3 regions of the Micromonospora sp. WMMD1082 genome follow, and region 3 is predicted to be linked to each of the others. Evidence: riboswitches for the same ligand, from Rfam matches in the RefSeq annotation. Region 3 holds a riboswitch; each other region holds the start of a gene.
The links. Region 3 has a riboswitch for cyclic di-AMP ahead of O7615_RS18345 (hypothetical protein). Riboswitches for the same ligand answer to the same signal wherever they lie in the genome.
Positions count from the first base shown of each region.

Region 1: linked by a shared signal. The riboswitch ahead of O7615_RS33330 (C39 family peptidase) and the one ahead of O7615_RS18345 (hypothetical protein) in region 3 are both predicted to bind cyclic di-AMP.
Region 2: linked by a shared signal. The riboswitch ahead of O7615_RS21010 (hypothetical protein) and the one ahead of O7615_RS18345 (hypothetical protein) in region 3 are both predicted to bind cyclic di-AMP.

Region 1 covers NZ_JARUBM010000002.1:7,241,021-7,245,236, forward strand. Annotated here, with positions in the region: gene O7615_RS33315 (hypothetical protein) at 1-771, opposite strand, end outside; gene O7615_RS33320 (helix-turn-helix domain-containing protein) at 809-1,246, opposite strand; gene O7615_RS33325 (SDR family NAD(P)-dependent oxidoreductase) at 1,293-2,048, shown strand; gene O7615_RS33330 (C39 family peptidase) at 2,129-2,980, opposite strand; cyclic di-AMP (ydaO/yuaA leader) riboswitch at 3,217-3,358, opposite strand; gene O7615_RS33335 (hypothetical protein) at 3,638-4,216, opposite strand, start outside.
Region 2 covers NZ_JARUBM010000002.1:4,536,401-4,540,616, reverse strand. Annotated here, with positions in the region: gene O7615_RS21020 (AAA family ATPase) at 1-1,096, shown strand, start outside; gene O7615_RS21015 (cation diffusion facilitator family transporter) at 1,164-2,081, shown strand; cyclic di-AMP (ydaO/yuaA leader) riboswitch at 2,234-2,365, shown strand; gene O7615_RS21010 (hypothetical protein) at 2,370-3,494, shown strand; gene O7615_RS21005 (PfkB family carbohydrate kinase) at 3,662-4,216, shown strand, end outside.
Region 3 covers NZ_JARUBM010000002.1:3,997,824-4,002,039, reverse strand. Annotated here, with positions in the region: gene O7615_RS18365 (hypothetical protein) at 1-753, opposite strand, end outside; gene O7615_RS18360 (copper ion binding protein) at 786-995, opposite strand; gene O7615_RS18355 (metal-sensitive transcriptional regulator) at 1,115-1,411, shown strand; gene O7615_RS18350 (YibE/F family protein) at 1,704-3,068, shown strand; cyclic di-AMP (ydaO/yuaA leader) riboswitch at 3,235-3,366, shown strand; gene O7615_RS18345 (hypothetical protein) at 3,370-4,216, shown strand, end outside.

The DNA of each region.
Region 1 (4,216 bases), 3.2 Mb from region 3:
GTCGGTGCAGTGTGCGATCGTCGCGTCGTCCGGCCGCACCGCGTGCCGGGCCTCCGCCCGACGGACACGATGGATGATCTCGTCGGGCCCGCTCGACGCCAGCACGGCCATCACCGCTGGCCAGTCCGCAAGCCCGAACCGGTCCACGATGCGGCTGGCGCCGTTGCTGAGCAGGGCGGCCCCGGTCAGCTCGGAGATCGGGCAGCCACCGGTGAGCGCCTCGTCCGCCGCGCGGGGGTCGTCCTTGGCCACCCAGAAGCCACCCGGCCGGTTCCGGTTCGCGCGCAGGTCCCGCAGGAGCCGGCGGTACTCGTCGCCGCCCTCGGCGACCGCCTCGATCGCGGACTGGTACGACCGACTGATGACCACCTCCCGGGGGTCGGAGACGACCAGCGGCGCGGCGTCCGCCCGGTCGAGCACGACGACCGAGTCACCGAGCACCAGATACTCGACGACACCGTCGGCCACCCGCAGCATGGCCACGGTCGCCGACGGGCTGATCGGGTCGGTGACGTCGCAGGTGTCCCGGTGCGCGTCCGTCACCTCGGCGATGGCCTCGGCGAGCAGCGCCGGCAGGCTGCGGCCCCGCACGAGCGACAGCAGGCCGAGGAGACTGCCGCCCAGCCGGTAGGCGTACCAGGCCACCCCGTGCCGGCAGATCGCTTCCGCGCCGGAGAAGCCGCCGGCGCCGTCGACCAGCACCGCCGCCGTCGGTACGGCACCAGCGAAGTCCTCGTTCACCCGGCCGGGCCGCGCGGCAACGCTCGTCATCGTCACCCGCATGTCCGGCCGCCGCCCGTCCCGCCGGTCACGGCGTCGCCCCCGAGACCCCGACCACGCCCGACGGCACGTCATGCCGGATCGGCGACGGCGGTGGTCCCGGTGCCGCCCGCGACCGGGCGCGCGCCTGCTCGATGTCCGACGCGTGGGCGACCGCCCACTCGCCGAGGGCGATGATCAACGGCAGGAGCGAGCGGCCCAGGTCGGTGAGCGCGTACTCGACCCGCTCGGCCGTCGACCGACGGCTGACCAGTCCGTCACCTTCCAGCAGGCGCAGCGTCCGGGTGAGGATCCGCCTGCTCAGCCCCTGGACCGCGCGGTCGAGTTCGTTGAAGCCGTACGGGCGGTCCTGGAGCACGGCGAGGATCAGCACGCTCCACTTCTCACCGACCCGGCGCAGGATGTCGGTCGCGGCGCAGGCGTCGTGGTCGGCCGGGGTCACGGGAAGTCGCAGTACCGGTGACATCAATGTGCCTTCTTTCGCGCGAGCCGGCCGGATTCCACCATGAAGTATGCGCACAGTGGTGATCACGGGTGGGACACGCGGCATCGGCAGGGCGCTGGCCGACAAGCTCCGGCAGGGCGGAGACCGGGTCATCGCGATCGGCAGCGCCGACGCGGATCTCACGTCGATCCGACAGACCGCCGCGCTGGCGGCCCGGCTGCCCGACCGGATCGACGTGTTGATCCTGTCGGCGGGACGCTTCGACCCGCGGCGGATTCTCACCAGCGAGGGCTTCGAACAGACCTTCGCCATCGGCGTCCTCAGCCGTTACCTGCTCGCCGAACGGCTCCGCCCGGCTCTGGAACGCGCCCCGGCGCCGATCATCGTCAACCTCTGCGGCACCGGTGGAATCCCCGGCGGCCGCATCCACTGGGACGACCTGCAACTGAGCCGGGGATACCGCATGCTCACGGCCATCTTGCAGGGCACCCGCGCCAACGACCTGCTCGGGGTCGGCTTCACCGCCGCCGACGCGCAGAGTCCCATCCGGTACGTGCTGTACAACCCGATGTTCGTCAACAGCGGCATGCATCGTCAGTTCCGCCAGCCCATGCGCACCCTCATCGGCGCGGCGGCGGCCCTCTTCGGATCCGCACCGGACGTCCCGGCCACGCAGCTCGCCGCCCTGCTGGCTGAGCCGCCGGCCGCCCCACTGACCGCGCTCCGCCGTGGCACCCCGGTGCCGCTGACCCGCCCGGAGTTCGACCAGCCCACGGCCATCCGGCTCTACCAGCGTCTCGCCGACCTGACCGCCGCGTACTGAGTCGCGCGGACGGAGTCCGGCTTACCGCGGGTGGAGCCCTCCCGTTGACGGGAAGGCCCCACCTGCGGCAGCTCGTGACCTCAGGCGGAATAACCGCGGGTGGCGGCCCAGTTGGCAAGGTCGATGGTGGTCATCCAGTACGACGGGTAGGACGCGTTGGCCGAGTCGGCGATCCGCACCAGCCGACCGTCGTCCTCGTAGCCAACCACCGCGACGTAGTGTCCGCCGGGGAAGGAGTGCCAGCCCCCGTTGGTGTCGGTGGCACTGCCGGCGATGTTCACCACGACACCCCGGCCGTCGGTGATGGCCGCCACGACGTCGGCCTGGAGCTGATCCATCTGGGCCGGGGTGGCCGCGCCACCGCGAATCATCGTGGTCTGGTACGGGCTGCCCTTGACCGTGGCGTTGAGCACGCGAGTGGTGTCCGCAGCCGAGTTGGTGCCCGCGTACGTGGTGCCGAGCTGACTGGCCAGAGCGTCCTGGCTGCGCTCGATGCCAGCGGCGCTGAGCGCGTTGCGCACGGCGGCCGGGCCGCAGTAGTAGCCGTTCGTCTGGGCCTGGTACTGGTAGTCCAGCAGCTTCGACGCCGGCGGTTTCGGCGCCGCCTTCTTGCTGGTCGCGTCCGGGTCCGGCGTGGCGGAGGTGGCCTTCGGCGAGGGCGACGGAGAGGCGGCGGCGCTGGCGGGAGCCGCGCTGCTCGGCGCGGTCGACGGGGTCTGCTCGCCCCGGGCGTCACTACGGGAGACCGCCGTGTCGCCGCGCAACTCGGCGGTGGTGGTCGTGGTCTGTTCGGTGGCCGGGGTGTCCTCGGTGCCGGTGAGCAGGGCACCGGCGCCGGTCGCCAGCACGAGCGCGGCGGCCGAGGCGGCGACGATCCGGTACGGGCGTTCGGTGGCCAGCCGACGGAGCTGGCGCTGGACAGTGTGCTTCACGGAGATCCTCCACGGGGCTCAGGGGCGCACGGCGCACACGTCTCCGGCGGTCGGCGGCAGGCAGTGCCGGCGACCACCCGGGGGACGCGGATGGACCGTGCAAGGGGATGTGCCCGGGGCACCGGGCGGCGGCGATGGCCGGTATCAGCTCGCGGTCGGGCCGGCGAGCACGGGCACCGCAGTGCCGTGGAGGCGGGGGAACAGCGGGGGAATCACAACGAACTGCACGAGGTGGAAACTCCTTCCGACACCGCCGACCGGGTTAGCTGACGGATTCGGGCGGGAAGATCGCCCTACCGCGGGCCAAGGCTCGCGGATTCACCCCAGTGGTGCAGTGGGTCCCCGGTTCGTGAGATCACGATTGAGCGGGTCGGCGCGGCGTCGCCTTTTGCGATCGGTTACCGCACCGGACGCGCCGACACTACTGGCCGGTCACTGGTAAGCCAACCCCGCTTGAGCTGGCTAAACATGATCCAGCGCGGCAATTTTCGGGTAACCAGCCACTGTCGTCGCTCAATGGGATCCATGGCGTTCCGAGCGCTTTCAGGTGAGAACCGGACGGCTCGTGGACAATGCCCACGAAGATTGCTGCGGTAATCGACCCGTCTACGCGCAGTGACCGATTTCCGGGTGGCTGTGACCCGGCTCACCGAATCTTCAGCCCAACCGGGCGGGCCGCCAGCGCAGGATCGCGACCGGGTGGCCGACGGGGGCCCGGCGCGGGGCGGGAAGACGGTTCGGCCGCAGCCGCTCGGCGGCCGCGTACGCCTCCGCGGAGAGGGTACGGGCCGCTTCGGTGGCGAGTTCCGCCGCCCGCCACAACTCGCGCTCCCGCTCGGCGGCGGCCCGGTAGGCGGCGAGCCGGCTGTCGCGTACCACCCGGGCCAGGACGATCTCCTGCTCGGCCGGGTGGCGCCGGGGATCCCAGCCGGCCCGATGCGCCAGCACGTCGCTGAGCTGCCGGGCGGTCAGGTCTCCACGCCAGTGCGCGGCCATCGCGGCGCGGTGCAGCCAGCGCTCTCGGGCGGCGTACTCGGCGGGGGTGCGGGGCGTACGCGGGGTGGGCAGACCGGCGGTGCCGGCCAACCGCCGGACCGCGGACTCCGCCTCGTCGTACGCGGCCCAGGCGCGGTCCAGCTCCGCCTGGGCGACCCGCCACCCGGTACGCCGCCGGTCGGCGTTCTGGGCGGCGCCGGTCGCCGCGACCGCCACCTCACCGGCGTAGCGGCGCAGGTC
Region 2 (4,216 bases), 540 kb from region 3:
CTTCGACGGCGTGCTCGCCGCGCTCTGGGCGCAGGCCCGCCGGCTGGGCATCGCCGGGCTGCCGGAGCAGCGGGCCTTCGAGGACGAGCTGATCGACCGGACGGACTTCCGCGACTTCCTCAAGGCATGGTGGCCACGGCTGCATCCGCGACACGTGCTCGCCTGGCTGGCCGATCCGCAGCGGCTGCGCCGGTACGCCGGCGGCCTCCTCTCCGGCGCCGAGATCCGGCTGCTCGGGCAGGCGTACCGGGAGCTGGTTGTCAGCGGGCCCAGCATCGCCGACATCGCGCTGCTCGACGAGTTGGACGCACTGCTCGGCAAGCCGGTGCGCCCCGCCCGCGCCAAGCGGGATCCGTTCCGGCTGGCCGGCGGGGTACGCGAGCTGAGCACCTTCGCCGACCGGCAGCGGGCGGCCCGGCAGGCGGCCCGGGAGCGTCCCGAGGACTACCGCGACTACGCGCACGTCGTGGTCGACGAGTCGCAGGACGTCTCGCCGATGCAGTGGCGGATGATCGGCCGGCGCGGGCGGTTGGCCTCCTGGACGGTGGTGGGTGACCCGGCGCAGACCGCGTGGACGGGCGATCCGCAGGAGCTGACCCGGGCCCGCGACCAGGCGCTGGGGCGCCGTCGGCGGCACCGGTTCACCCTTACCACCAACTACCGCAACTCGGCCGAGATCTTCGCGGTGGCGGCGGCCGAGATCCGCCGGGCGTACCCGGATCTCGCCCTGCCCACCGCGGTCCGCTCCACCGGGATCGAGCCGATCCAGCTCGTGGTGCCGGCGCAGGAGCTGGCGGCCACGGTCGTGACCGCCGCCAGCGCCCTGCTCGGGGAGGTCGAGGGCACCGTCGGAGTGATCACTCCGGTGCCGCGTCGGGACGAGGTCGCGGCCTGGCTCGGCGGGCTCGGCGGGGAGCGCCTCCAGGTGGTGACCAGCCTGGAGGCCAAGGGCATGGAGTACGACGGGGTGGTGCTGGTTTCCCCGGGCGAGATCCGGGCGGAGCCGGGCTCCGGTGTCCGTACTCTCTACGTCGCGCTCTCCCGGGCCACCCAACGGCTGACCACGATCGAGCCGGCGGTGCGGCCCGAGGTCTGACGGTTGCAGACATAGCGATGTTGGCATAGATCGGACCTCGACCCGGTGCAGGGCGGAAGGTGTCTGGGTGGGCGCGGGTCATGACCACCACCACGCTGCGGTGTCGAACGCCGCACACCGCCACTCCGGCCGGCTGTGGGCGGCGTTCGCCCTGCTCAGCACCCTGATGGTGGTCGAGGCGGTGACCGCCCTGCGGACCGGTTCGCTGGCCCTGCTCTCCGACGCCGGGCACATGTTCACCGACGTGTTGGGCATCGGGATGGCGCTCGCCGCCATCGCCGCCACCCGCCGCGCCGACACCGACCCGCAGCGCACCTTCGGGCTGTACCGGCTGGAGGTGCTCGCCGCGCTGGCCAACGCCGTGCTGCTCTCCGGGGTCGCGGTGTACGTGCTGGTCGAGGCGGTACGCCGGTTCGGCGACCCGCCCGAGGTGCTCGCCGGCCCGGTGCTGGTGGTGGCGGGGCTCGGCCTGCTCGCCAACGTGGCCGCGTTCGCGCTGCTGCGGCCCGGCGCGCGGGAGAGCATCAACCTGCGCGGGGCGTACCTTGAGGTGCTCGCGGACCTGCTCGGCTCACTCGGCGTGATCGCGGCCGCCCTGCTGATCACCGTGACCGGCTGGTGGTGGGCCGACCCGCTGGTGGCGGTCGCGATCGCCACGTTCATCCTGCCCCGGACGTGGCGCCTGGGCCGGGCGGCGGTGCGCATCCTGGTGCAGGCCGCCCCGGAGCACCTCCAGGTCACCGCGGTGCACGATCGGCTGGTCGCGGTGCCCGGCGTCGCCGGCGTCCATGACCTGCACGTCTGGACGCTCACCTCCGGCATGGAGGTGGCCTCGGCCCACCTGACTCTCACCTCCGGCGCCGACGTGGCCGTCGTGCTGGCGGCGGCCCGGGCGGCACTGCACGAGGACTTCCAGATCGAGCACGCCACCCTGCAGATCGAGCCCCGAGCGAGCAGCGGGAACTGTGGGGCGGTCGAGTGGTAACGGGACAGCCCTGAGAAAAGGGACCTATTGTTGGCTTTTGTCTGGTTTACTAGTCAGGTAACCAACACCAGGAGTCACACCAGCTGCACCGGTCACATCAGCACCGGTAGGCTCGGACCCGGCCTCCGCCAGGCGGCGCCCACCGGTGCCGGCGGCGGCCGCCGCCTAATCGCCCGCCAGGGCGAACCGGGGAACCATGTTCCTGGGGTGCATCCGCGTCAGCGGTAGGGATCTTCCGTCCCGAACCCGTCAGCTAACCCGGTCGGCGGCTGACGGAAGGACATGTGCATGCCAGCAGTGGCAACCGTGAGACCGGCCGCCCGGATGGCGGCCCTGATCGCCGGCGCGCTCGCCCTCGCCCTGGGCGTCGCGCTCGCCCCCTTCGCCCCCGCCGCCGCGGCTGCGGCTGCGCCGGGACTGCGCGCGGCGGCCCCCGACGACGTGGACGACGAGGGCGGCACCCCGGCACTCCGGGCCCAACTGGAGGCCGCCAGCAAGGGCTACCTCGACGCCAAGGCGGCCCTGGACCGCTCGGTCAAGCGTCAGAAGCAGCTCGCCGAGCAGCTCACGGCGACCGAGGGCCAGCTCACCGAGCGCAGCGACAAGGTCGCCGAGATCGCCGCCCAGGCGTACCGCACCGGGCGGCTGGGCGCCGCGTCGGCGCTGCTCAACAGCGGTTCTCCGGCCGGCTTCATGGATCGGGCGGCGGCGTTGGACGCGGTGGCCGCCAACGAGGACCGTGCACTGCGCGCACTCCAGGACACCCGCGACGAGGTCGACCGGACCAAGCAGGCCCTGGACATCGAGGTCCAGGAACAGCGCAAGCAGGTGGCCGTGATGGCCAAGCGCAAGGACCAGGCCGAGCGGGCGTTGACCGTCTCCATCGAACGGGACGAGGCGGCGGAACGGGCAGCGGCGGCCGAGCGGGCCGCCGCCGAACGGGCGAACAGCGCACCGTCGCGCAGCGGCGGGTCCAGCCCGTCGGCCAAGCCCGCGCCCCGCAACTCGGACGGCTCGTTTCCGGCGGAGTCGTGCAGCGTCAACGACCCCACGCCGGCCAACGGCTGCATCACCCCGCGCACCCTGCACGCCCTGAACCAGGCCAAGGCAGCCGGCTTCACCCGCTACGTCTCCTGCTTCCGCTCCGGCGGCTCGGGCGAGCACCCGAAGGGCCGGGCCTGCGACTTCGCGGCCCAGAAGAACGGCTTCGGCGGGGACGCGACCGGCGGCGACCGGACGTACGGCAACAACCTGGCGGCGTACTTCGTGAACAACGCCGACCGGCTCGCCGTGCTCTACGTGATCTGGTACAGGCAGATCTGGCTGCCCAGCAGCGGCTGGAAGGCGTACAGCGGCGCCCGGGGCGACCCGTCCAGCGACCACACCAACCACGTTCACCTGTCGGTGTACTGACACTTCACCCCGCGCCGGGTGGGCCGTCCAGCGGGCGGTCCACCCGGCGCGCCGGGTTTCCCGCCCTCGCCCGCAGGGCACCGTTTCCCTCGGCGCGCGCCGGTGCGTCCGGACGGTTACCGTCGTCCGATGAAGCGGACATTCCACCGCGAGCGGGAGGAACAGACATGAGCGGCCCCGTCATGGTCTTCGCACCGACCCCGCTGTTGACCGTCACGATCGACCAGCCGAACGACGCGCCGGAACTGCATCTGCACCCCGGCGGGCAGGGGGTCTGGCAGGCTCGGATGGTGCTGTCGCTCGGCGTGGACGTGGTGCTCTGCACGGCGCTCGGCGGCGAGGTCGGGCAGGTGCTGGAGCCGTTGCTGATCAGCGAGGGCGTCGACCTGAGGGTGGTGGCCCGCGATTCCGGTGGCAGCGGCGGCTACGTGCACGACCGCCGCGAGGGCACCCGGCGGGAGGTCGTCGACGTGACCGGCCAGCCGTTGAGCCGGCACGAGCTCGACGAGCTGTACAACCTGGCGCTCGGCGAGGGGTTGCGTTCGCCGGTGAGCGTGTTGAGCGGGCCGAACCACCCGTCGCTGGTCCCCGCCGACCTCTACCGGCGCTTCGCCGCCGACGTCGGCGCCAACGGCGGCCGGGTGGTGGTGGACCTCTGCGGCGAGCACCTCACCGCCGTCCTGGAAAGCGGGGTCTTCTTCCTCAAGATCAGCCACGAGGAG
Region 3 (4,216 bases):
GTGCACGTGCAGGTACGCGAGGTCACCGCGTCGCAGGGCCACCAGGTGACCGTACGCGCCCAGATACGGCTCCAGGTCGGTGACCGGCGCGCCGGCCCGGCTGACGGTCAGCGCCAGGGTCGTGGTGTGGCCGGGCTGGGGTTCACCGGCGAGGGTGACCGTGTAACCGTCGACGGTGGTGCTGCTCGCCGGGGCGGGCAGTGGTCGCTCGACCAGGTCACCGGGGACGGTCACGTCCACACCGAGCGTCATGGGCTCGCCGCCGGTCGGGATGAAGTCGGCGAACGCCCGCCACACCCCGGGAGAGCCCAGTGGCGAGGCGATCCGCCAGGTGCCGTCGGCGGCCATCTCGGGGTGCACGTGCCGGAAGCCGGAGAGGTCGCGGCGGGCCACGATCAGGTGCATCCGTTCGTCGTGGCTGACGTCGTACCCGGTCACCGGCTCGCCGTCGGGGCCGGTGATCCGGAAGGCGAACTCGCCTGCCGGCGCACCGACCGGCACCAGGGTGTAGCCACGGTCGGAGACCAGCAGCCCGCCGGGCAGGTGCCCGCCCGCCCCCTGGTCAGGCCCCTCGCCGCCCGCGTCGTGTCCGGCGGCACCCGTGTCGTGGCCGTCCCCGGGGCCGGTGCCCTCGCTGTCGTGGTCGGCGACGACCACGCTCGCGGGACCGGTGATCTGGCCCACCCCGTACGCCGCGCCGAACACCGCCGCGAGGCCGAGCGCGAAGCCGCTCAGCTTCGTCGCCGCGTTCATCGTGCCTCCTCGGTTCCTCACCTCCGGCAGTCTCAGGCGCCGGTCAGCTCGTATCCCGCCTCGTCGACGGCGGCACGCACCGTGTCGTCGGTCAGCGGCTGGTCGCTGGTGACGGTGACCCGGCCGGCGGCCAGATCCACCTGGACGTCCTTGACGCCGGGGATCGCGCCGACCTCGGCGCTGACCGCGCTGACGCAGTGCCCGCAGGTCATGCCCTGCACCTGGTACGTCGTGGTGACCATGGAACCTCTCCTCTCCTTCACCCGCGCGAGGCGGGTCGAGCACACTGTCCGGATACCCGCCGGGGGTATCGACCGGTCGACCGTACCATACCCCCTGGGGGTAGGTTATCCTTGCTGGCATGACCACACCGACGCCGATCCGCGGCTACACCGCCAGCAAGGACCAGCTGCTCGCCCGGCTACGCCGGGTCGAGGGCCAGGTACGCGGCATCGAGAAGATGGTCGACGAGGATCGCTACTGCATCGACGTGCTCACCCAGATCTCCGCCATCCAGGCCGCGCTGGACAAGGTCGCCCTCGGTCTGCTCGACGGGCACGCCCGGCACTGCATGCACGAAGGCGCCGCCGAGGGCCGCGCCGACGAGATGGCCACCGAGATGATGGCCGCCGTCGGCCGCCTGATGAAGCGCGGCTGACCCGGGTCGGGTACCGCGACACGCGCTCGCGACCTGCGTTCCGATCTGCGGCTGGTTACCATTCGCACACGATGGCCAGCCGAAACCCGTGCCTTGCGGCCCGCGCCCGCTGTCGGGCGCCCGCCCCCGCCGACCCTCGGCGGCCGCCGAGAGCCCGCATCCGGCTTACGGTACGCAGCCACCACGCCACGCTCAGGCCATTCGGGCCGCGCGTCGCCACGGTCGTCCGGCGACACTGAACCGTCTCGCCCATCGACACGTATTCCGCCCTGAAATCGTTGGGAGACACTGAATGGGCGCCGACCACACCCGTTCCGCTCCGCCCGCCCCGCCCGGGGTGCGGCGGATCCTTGTCGTGACGGTGGTCCCCCTGCTCCTCGCCACCCTGGTCGCCGCCCTCGTGCTCTGGCCCCGGGACGCGCCGCGGCCGGAGGCAGCGGACGACGCGCCCCGCTACCACGGCACGGTCACCCGGGTGGTGAGCGAACCCTGCCCGCCCAACCCCGCGGTCCCGGAGGGCACTCCGACGACGGCGGAGGGGCCGTGCGGCACGGCCACCGTCCGGGTGCAGAGCGGCCCGGACGCCGACCGGGACGTGCAGACGCCCATCCCGGCCGGCCCCGGTGCACCCCGGGTCAGCGTCGGCGACGACATCATCCTGGTCTCGCTGATCGACCCGGAGGACCCCTCGATCAGCACCTACAACATTGCCGAGCACCAGCGCGGCAAGCCGTTGGTGTGGCTGGCCGTGCTCTTCGCCGCCGCCATCGTCGCCTTCGGGCGGCTGCGCGGGCTGGCGGCGCTGGCCGGCCTCGCGGCCAGCTTCGCCATCCTGCTGACCTTCGTGCTGCCCGGCATCAGTGCCGGCCAGCCGCCGCTGGTGGTCGCCATCGTCGGCGCATCGTTGATCATGTTTGTGGTGCTGTACCTGACGCACGGCATATCCGTGCAGACGTCGGTGGCCGTCCTCGGCACGCTCGGCGCCCTGGTGCTGACCGGGCTGCTCGGGCTGGCCGCCACCGGGGCCACCCACCTGACCGGATTCGGCAGCGAGGACGCCACCACGCTGTCCATGTTCCGGGCCGATGTCGACCTGCACGGCCTGCTGCTGGCCGGCATCATCATCGGCTCGTTGGGCGTGCTCGACGACGTCACGGTCACCCAGGCCGCCGCGGTCACCGAGCTGCGCAACGCCAACCCGAACTTCTCCCGCGGCGAGTTGTACCGCTCGGCGACCCGGGTCGGGCGGGCGCACATCGCCTCGGTGGTCAACACCATCGTGCTGGCGTACGCCGGCGCGTCGCTGCCGCTGCTGCTCCTGTTGACTGCGGACACCCGCGCGCTGGGGCAGATCGTGACCAGCGAGTTCCTCACCACGGAGATCGTCCGCAGCGTGGTGGCCACCCTCGGGCTGATCGCCGCCGTACCACTGACCACCGCCCTGGCCGTGGTGGTCAGCACCGCCGGTCGCGGCGGCACCGCCAGCCATGTCGAGGCGGGCGGTCCCACCGGCGAGCCCACCCCCGCAGTCCCCCGGCCGGCGACGGACCGGGCCGAGGCGCTCCACGCCCTCAGCACCCCACCCACCCGTAACACGTCCCCCGCCACCCGCACGGGGTGGCCCGACCCGGACAGGAGCACCGACAGCACATGGTGACACTCCTCAGCGTGACCACCCCCGACGATGCGGCCGAGTTTCGTGTCGCTGGTCACCCACCGCGATTACGAAATGACGCATCTAGCCGGGTTCGGGGCGTAGAAGCACCGATGGACTGTCGGGTAACCTCACTGCCGGTCACCGCCGAAGGCGCGCAGCGGCGCCTGCGGTGCCGCCGCCCAATCGCCGCCAGGCGAGCCGGGAACCCAGGTACGTGGGGTGAATCCGCGAGAGCGGTAGGGACCACTTCCGTCCCGAACCCGTCAGCTAACCCGGTCGGCGGTCGATGGAAGGGACGACAGTGACGGCACCCCTACGCCGCTGGTTGACACCCGTGGTGGCCGTGTTCGCCGCGTTCGCCGTCTTCGCCGGTTCCGTGCCGGCGACGGCCGCGCCGACGAACCCCAAGCCCGCGCAGCATGACGACGACCCGCCGATGCTCAACGATCTGATCGAGGCGACCAACCGGGACTTCTCCAAGGCCAAGGCCAAGCTGGAGAAGTCCAAGAAGAAGCAGCTCCAGTACGCGGTGGAGGTCCGCCGCGCCCAGGCGGACTTGGACGCGATCTCCCCGCAGGTCGCCCAGATCGCCACCCAGTCGTACCGGACGGGCCGGGTCGGCGCGATCGCCATGCTCCTGCAGAGCAACGCCCCCGACTCGTTCATCGACCGTGCCTCCGCACTGGACGAGTTGAACCTGGTCAACGGCAAGAAGCTGGGCGAGGTCAACTCGGTCAAGCTCCGCGCCGAGCAGGCCAAGCTCGCGCTCGACGCCGAGGTACGCGAGCAGCAGAAGCTGACCAACGACATGGCGCGCAAGAAGTCCGAGGCCGAGAAGTCGCTCCGGCTGGTCGGCGGTGTCGGCCTCACCGGCGGACTGGTGGACGCCACCTCCCCGGTGGCCCGGGTCGGCCCCAACCGGGCGTCGGACGGCGGCTGGAAGTCCGAGTCGTGCAACCAGAACGACCCGACCACGTCGGGCTGCATCACGCCCCGGACGCTGCACATGTACAAGGAGGTCAAGCGGGCCGGCTTCAACCGGTTCGTCGGCTGCTTCCGGCCGGGCGACAAGTTCGAGCACCCCAAGGGGCGGGCCTGTGACTGGTCGCTGGAGAACAGCGGCTTCCGCCCCTGGCACAACAACGACA